DNA from 3 places in the Specibacter sp. NPDC078692 genome. Region 3 is predicted to be linked to each of the others. Evidence: riboswitches for the same ligand, from Rfam matches in the RefSeq annotation. Region 3 holds a riboswitch; each other region holds the start of a gene.
What was found. A riboswitch is a leader RNA that binds a small molecule or an ion and turns the genes downstream of it on or off. The one in region 3 is predicted to bind S-adenosylmethionine.

Region 1 (2,258 bases), on a different contig from region 3:
CGGTCCAAATTTATGAACTCATACGCACCACTGCGCGCCACCGGTGCGTATGAACACTCATACGCACCGGTGGCTGCGACGGGCGCGTATGTGTTCAGGGCGCTGAAGCTATACGCACCACTCATCACGAATGGTGCGTATGTGTTCAGGGCGCCTGCCCCGTCTTGTGGTTAAATCGCGATAGCGTGAACTTATGACGACCCCACCCCAGACGTACAACGATGACCTCCGCCTGGCCCATGTGCTGGCTGACAGCGTGGATTCCCTGACCATGTCCCGCTTCAAGGCCCTGGATTTAGCCGTTGAGACCAAGCCGGATCTGACACCTGTCACCGATGCCGACAAGGCCGCCGAGGAGTCCATCCGCAGCCAGCTGTCCCGGGTCCGCCCGCGTGATGCTGTACTGGGCGAGGAATTTGGCAGCAGCGGCCACGGTTCGCGCCGCTGGATCATCGACCCGATCGACGGGACCAAGAACTTTGTCCGCGGCGTTCCGGTCTGGGCCACGTTGATTGCTCTGGTCGACGACGGCATCCCCGTTGTTGGCCTCGTCAGCGCACCTGCCTTGGGCAAACGCTGGTGGGCCGCTCAAGGCACAGGGGCGTACATGGGCAAATCTCTCGCCGCAGCCACCCGCATCCGCGTCTCCAACGTCGCTGAGCTCAAGGACGCCTCACTGTCCTACTCATCGCTGACTGGCTGGGCTGATCGCGGCAATCGCGACGAGTTCATCTCCCTCACCGACGATGTCTGGCGCACCCGGGCCTACGGCGATTTCTGGTCATACTGCATGGTCGCCGAGGGCAGCGTAGACATCGCCTGCGAGCCAGAACTGAACCTCTACGACATGGCAGCCCTGGTCCCGATCGTGCAGGAAGCCGGCGGCCGCTTCACCTCGCTCGAAGGCGCCGAAGGCCCGTTCGGCGGCAACGCTTTGGCCACCAACTCCATCTTGCACACGGAAGTTCTGCGGCGCCTGAACCCGAATTGGGACGACCTGCTGGGCTGACCCCAAGCCCTCTCTACGCAATAGCACAGATGAGTTAAGAACGACGGCGGCCTCCCGCCGTCGTTCTTTGTCTCCCCTGCCGCCGCGCTCACCAAGGCGTGCGAAACGAAACGTAATAGATGCACCGCTAAAAATCTTGGGCTACGATTTTGGGCATAGGTCACGAGTGCCAGCGCTAAACCCCGGTTTGCTGGCCGGCAACCCTCCTTTCGCGGCGGGGTGCCCCGGGTGACGACCTGGCCAGAGCCGTTCGGTTCTGGCAAGCGCGGACTTCTTGGCACCCCCAAAAGGTCCCAAGGTGTAAAAGGAATTTCTCATGAGCTCTGCCGTTTTGGACCACCTTCAACTTGCCGATACGCCTCTTCTGCCCGTGGTGGGTCAGGATCTGTCCGCTCCGCTGATTCAGGGCGGGCATGTGCGGTACGCAAATCTGGATTATGCAGCGTCGGCCCCAGCTGTTGAAGAGGTTGCCGCGCATTTGAATGAGGTGCTCCCCTACTACGCGAGCGTGCACCGCGGGGCCGGATTCGCCTCACAAGTTAGCACCTCGGTCTATGAAAATGCCCGCAAGATCGTGGCCAATTTTGTCGGCGCCCGGGAGGATGACACAGTCATTTTCACTCGCAACACCACCGATTCCCTGAACCTTTTGGCTGGCTGCGTGGAATCGCTCTTGAAACAGCGCGGCTACGCCGAGGGCCGTTCCAATGTCCACGGCGAGGTGCTGTATCTGGACATTGAACACCACGCCAACCTCCTGCCTTGGCAAGCACTCCCCCACCGTTCAGTGGTGGCCGCCAGTTCCATTGTCTCCACACTGGCTCGCGTGGAAACGCAGTTGCGAGCCGGGAATGTGCTGCTCCTAGCCGTCACCGGCGCCTCCAATGTCACCGGCGAGGTGCTCCCCATAGCCGAGTTGGCCACCCTGGCTCACCGCTACGGCGCCCGGATCGTAGTCGATGCCGCCCAGCTGGCTCCGCACCGCCGCATCAACTTGGCCGAGACCGGCATTGACTACGTGGCCTTCTCCGGACACAAGTTGTATGCTCCCTTCGGCGCGGGCGTTCTGGTGGGACGTTCCGACTGGCTCGACGCCGGTCACCCGCACCTCGCCGGCGGCGGAGCCGTGAAGGACGTCCGGCTCGAATCGATCATCTGGGCGCAGGGACCTGCCCGCCACGAGGGCGGCACCCCCAATGTGCTGGGTGCCGCGACCCTCGCCAAGGCGGCCACGGTCCTGTCCGCTTTG
Region 2 (2,258 bases), on a different contig from region 3:
CGCAAGGCGCCCTCTTTGCAGCCGCAAAAGCCGCAGGCTGGGAGCTGGGTTACGGGCCTGTTACTCCGGCTGATCTGCTGGATGCCGATGCCGTGTGGTTGATTTCCAGCCTGCGTCTGTTGGCTCCCGTTAACACCATTGACGGCCAAGAGATTGGCACGCCGGAGATCCGTTCGGAGTTGACAGCGGAACTTTCAAGGCTTCTCGCACAGACCCTCTAACTGCCGAGTTAAACCGCAGAAGCTGCCACTGCCCGCCGGGCCGAGCGCCCGCTCAGCCAATTACCCAACCACATGATCAGAAATGTCATGGCCACGAAGGCCACGGCGATGATGAGGCAAGTCAGCAGGACGGGACCATATCCGCCGTCGGACGGGTTGAGGAAGGGGTAGGCGTACCAGGTGATGGCCGCGCCGCGAATGATCGAATACGCCAAATACGCCAGCGGGAACGCGATGGCGACGAGCACGCGTTTGTAGGCGATGGGGTGGCGCGGCGGGGTGATGAGCCAGTCGGCCACGATCGCCACAGGCATCACATAGTGCAGCCACGTGTTGATCCAGGGCAGGAGCGAACCCAAATCCACATCGCGCAGCAGGGCGCTGAAGACGATTCCCACCAACGCCATGCACACCACGGAAATGCAGCGCAACAGCGCCCACGCGGGTCCCAGATCCTTGCCGCGCCAGCTCAGCACCGACTCCACCACCAGCACCACGGCGGCAAAAATATTGGAGAGGTTGGTGAAATAGCTGAAGAAGTTCAGCACGCTGAAGCCGTGGCCAATGTGAATGCCCAGCTGGATTCCCACGGCGACCAAGGTCACCGCGCCAAAGAGGAAACGGACGGCGATGAAGGCGCGGCTGAGGCTCATGGATTCATACTGTCAGCTCATGGGCTGCGCGTCTGTAGTGCTGCCGTCATTTTGCGCCATACATGCACTTCTTAGGGTCCCAAGGGGCGGTGGATGTGTTAGTTTCAAAGGGAGTAATGAGTGCCAGTGTCAAGCCCTGACTTGCTGGCCGGCAACCCTCTTTCCGGCGGGGTGCCTCAGGTGACTACTCGGCAAACCCAGCTTCCACGGCTGAAGTTTGCAAGCGCGAACCCCGGTGCGGTAACTCAATGTCCAAATTTTTTGAGCACCGTCCTCAGCTCTCGCTTGCAGCCTTGCGGCCACTTGCAATGAGGAGAGAACATGTCCGCGGACGAATCACCCCTGGCCTACCGGCTCATCACCGGTCCCGACGATCGCTCCTTCTGCGAGCGCATCTCAGCAGCCCTCGACGAAGGCTATGTGCTTCACGGAGGGCCGGCCGTCACCTTTAATGGCACGAACGTGATCTGCGCCCAGGCCGTGATCCTCCCCCAGGCAGTTGCCAGTAGCGACGCCGCCGTGGCTAACGCAGTGGACGATCTGGACGCCGAGCTGGAGTTCGACGGCGAGGGCATCGCGTGAGCTACGCAGGGGATCTGGCCCCGGCAACAGCTTGGGAACACCTAGCTGCCGGAGCCACCCTGGTGGATGTGCGCACCGAAGGTGAATGGACGCATATTGGCGTCCCCGACGTTTCCGCGCTGAACTCCGAACCGGTCTTCATCCAGTGGAATCTGTCTGACGGCACCAACAACCCCCAGTTCCTGGAACAGCTACAGGCCGCAGTGCCCGCCGAGAAGCCGCTGGTTTTGCTGTGCCGTTCGGGCGTCCGATCCATCGCGGCGGCCGAGGCAGCAACTGCGGCCGGCTACACGGCGTACAACGTACTCGAGGGATTCGAGGGTCAACCCGACCGCTTCGGCGACCGTGTCCTGAACGGTTGGAAAAACCGCAATCTACCCTGGTACTAACGCCTTTCCTCGGAACGCGGCATGCGGAACGCCGCGTCCCGCGCGTCTGCACTGTGCCATCGCATGCCAGCATCCAGCCTCCTCACTCACCAGCGAATGCCAAGGACAAGTAATTGAGCAACTTTAACGAGCACGCAGCCACCTGGTCCCCGGACACGGCTGCCGTGCGCGGCGGGCTTGACCGCACCAACTTCCAAGAGACCTCCGAGGCCCTGTTTCTGAACTCCGGCTTTGTGTACGAATCCGCCGAGGCCGCCGAGGCGTCCTTCACCGGAGAAGTGGACCGTTTTGTGTACTCGCGGTACGGCAACCCGTCCGTGGCCACGTTTCAGGAACGGTTGCGGCTACTCGAAGGCAAAGAAGCGTGCTTTGCGACGGCGTCCGGCATGTCCGCCGTATTCACCGCTTTGGGT
Region 3 (2,258 bases):
TCTATTGAGTGAGAACATTGTGGCTCACCGCAACGAGAATGGCCCCTTCAACAAGCGCCGGGAACTGCTCAAGGTGGCGCGGCTGGGCCCGAAGGCGTTCGAGCAGTGTGCCGGATTCCTGCGGATCACCGGGGGATCGGAACCGCTGGATGCCTCCAGTGTGCACCCTGAGGCGTATGGTGTGGCCCGCAAGATCCTCGTCGCGGCCGGTGCGGGCACTCATGAGCTTGCCGGTGGTCTCGGCGCGGTGGCATCCGTGAACCCGGCCGATTTCATCGAGGGTGAGTTTGGTTTACCCACTGTCAAAGACATCATTGCCGAGCTGCAAAAGCCTGGGCGTGACCCCCGTCCGCGCTTTGAAACCGCCACGTTTACCGACGGCATCGAGAAAATCACCGATCTGCGCCCCGGCATGATTTTGGAAGGGACCGTCTCCAATGTGGCCGCGTTTGGCGCCTTCGTGGATATTGGCGTGCACCAAGACGGGCTGGTCCACGTCTCGGCCATGAGCAACAGCTTCGTGTCCGATCCGCACGCTGTAGTTAAGTCCGGCCAAGTGGTGCGCGTGAAGGTTCTGGAAGTAGAGCCCGAACGCAAACGTATTTCGCTCACCCTGCGCCTGGACGATGAGGTGGGTGCCGGTGCCGGTGCTGGTGCGCGTGCCGGTGCGGGCGCCGGCGCTAACTCGCGTGCCCGCAGCAAAGGCGCCAACCCCGGCCAGGGTTCTACCCAAGGTTCCGGCCAAGGCTCAAGTCAGGGCCGCCGGCCGGGTGGGCAGGGTCCCAGGGCTGCAGACGTGCAGAGCCCACGGGGTGCCGGCGCGCAGAGCCCCCGGGGTGCCGGCGCGCAGGGTCGTCCCAATACCGCGGCACCGTCGGCCAATACAGCCTTGGCCGAGGCGCTGCGCCGGGCAGGGCTGGGCAAGTAGCGCCACAAAGCAGTCCGGCGACGTTGCAGCTGCGCTTGGTTGCGACGTAACCACGCGCCCGTCCAAAGGACTGGCGGCCACTGCGTGAACTCATACGCACGACTGAACGTTACTGGCGCGTATAGACACTCATGCGCACCACTTGCGGCCAGTGGTGCGTATGAGTTTGCTACTCCTACGCAACCCAGGCGGCCCAACCCAATCAGCCCAATGGAAGGGGGAGTGTCCGGCGTCGTTCATCAGTCAGAAATTTGGACAAGGGCACCTTTGTCGCGAAAATTCAAGGACATCTTCGGCCAAAGTCATAAACTCGTCACAATCTTGCAAGCGCGCGGAGATTCTTTCACACTGGATGCAGGTCATGAGTGTCAGCGCACAGCCCCGGCTTGCTGACCGGCAACCCTCCTTCCGCGGTGGGGTGCCCCGGGTGAGGACCTGGCATCGAGCCATCCGGCTCCGGTGCAAGCGCGGGCCATCAGCAACGCAACCCTCCACGCATTGTGCGCAGGAGGCTTCGCAGGTGCAGGCCTCTAGTGTTAAAGGAAACAGCCATGAGCAACGGTTGGTCATTTGAAACCCGTCAGATCCACGTAGGCCAGGAGCCCGACGCCACCACCGGCGCCCGTGCATTGCCGATCTACCAGACAACTTCGTTTGTGTTCCCGTCGGCAGAAAGTGCCGCGGCACGGTTCGCCTTGGCCGAACTGGAACCCATCTACACCCGCATCGGCAACCCCACCACGGATGCCGTGGAGCAGCGCGTCGCCAACCTCGAAGGCGGCGTCGGCGCACTCCTGCTGGCATCGGGGCAGGCGGCAACCACCTTCGCCATTTTGAACATTGCAGAAGCCGGCGACCACATTGTCTCCAGCCCCAGCGTGTACGGCGGCACGTTCAACCTGCTGGCCCACTCGCTGAAGAAGCTCGGCATCGAGACCACCTTTGTTTCGGACCCCGACAACCTGGACGAATGGCGTGCGGCCGTCAAGCCGAACACCAAGGCGTTCTTCGGCGAGACGGTCTCCAACCCGCGCCAGGACGTGCTGGACCTGGAAAACATCAGCGCCATCGCCCACGAAGCCGGCGTGCCGCTGATCGTGGACAACACCCTCGCAACGCCGTACCTGCTCCGCCCGATTGAGTGGGGTGCCGATATCGTCATCCATTCGGCCACCAAGTACCTGGGCGGTCACGGCACAGCCATCGGCGGCGTGATTGTTGACAGTGGAAACTTCGACTTCGCGGCAAACCCGGAGAAGTTCCCCGGCTTCAACACCCCCGACGAGACGTACAACGGCCTGGTCTATGCCCGTGACCTCGGCGTGGGCAG

Region 1: another riboswitch for S-adenosylmethionine. It lies ahead of AB0O97_RS07170 (aminotransferase class V-fold PLP-dependent enzyme); the one in region 3 lies ahead of AB0O97_RS00450 (bifunctional o-acetylhomoserine/o-acetylserine sulfhydrylase).
Region 2: another riboswitch for S-adenosylmethionine. It lies ahead of AB0O97_RS02160 (DUF1737 domain-containing protein); the one in region 3 lies ahead of AB0O97_RS00450 (bifunctional o-acetylhomoserine/o-acetylserine sulfhydrylase).

The regions. Positions count from the first base shown of each region.
Region 1 is NZ_JBFBLV010000007.1:45,121-47,378, forward strand. It holds gene hisN (histidinol-phosphatase) at 194-1,009, shown strand; SAM riboswitch class IV at 1,168-1,281, shown strand; gene AB0O97_RS07170 (aminotransferase class V-fold PLP-dependent enzyme) at 1,326-2,258, shown strand, end outside.
Region 2 is NZ_JBFBLV010000002.1:157,043-159,300, forward strand. It holds gene AB0O97_RS02150 (aminodeoxychorismate lyase) at 1-221, shown strand, start outside; gene AB0O97_RS02155 (Pr6Pr family membrane protein) at 230-874, opposite strand; SAM riboswitch class IV at 987-1,106, shown strand; gene AB0O97_RS02160 (DUF1737 domain-containing protein) at 1,196-1,456, shown strand; gene AB0O97_RS02165 (rhodanese-like domain-containing protein) at 1,453-1,845, shown strand; gene AB0O97_RS02170 (O-succinylhomoserine sulfhydrylase) at 1,959-2,258, shown strand, end outside.
Region 3 is NZ_JBFBLV010000001.1:110,661-112,918, forward strand. It holds gene AB0O97_RS00445 (Tex family protein) at 1-928, shown strand, start outside; SAM riboswitch class IV at 1,286-1,402, shown strand; gene AB0O97_RS00450 (bifunctional o-acetylhomoserine/o-acetylserine sulfhydrylase) at 1,480-2,258, shown strand, end outside.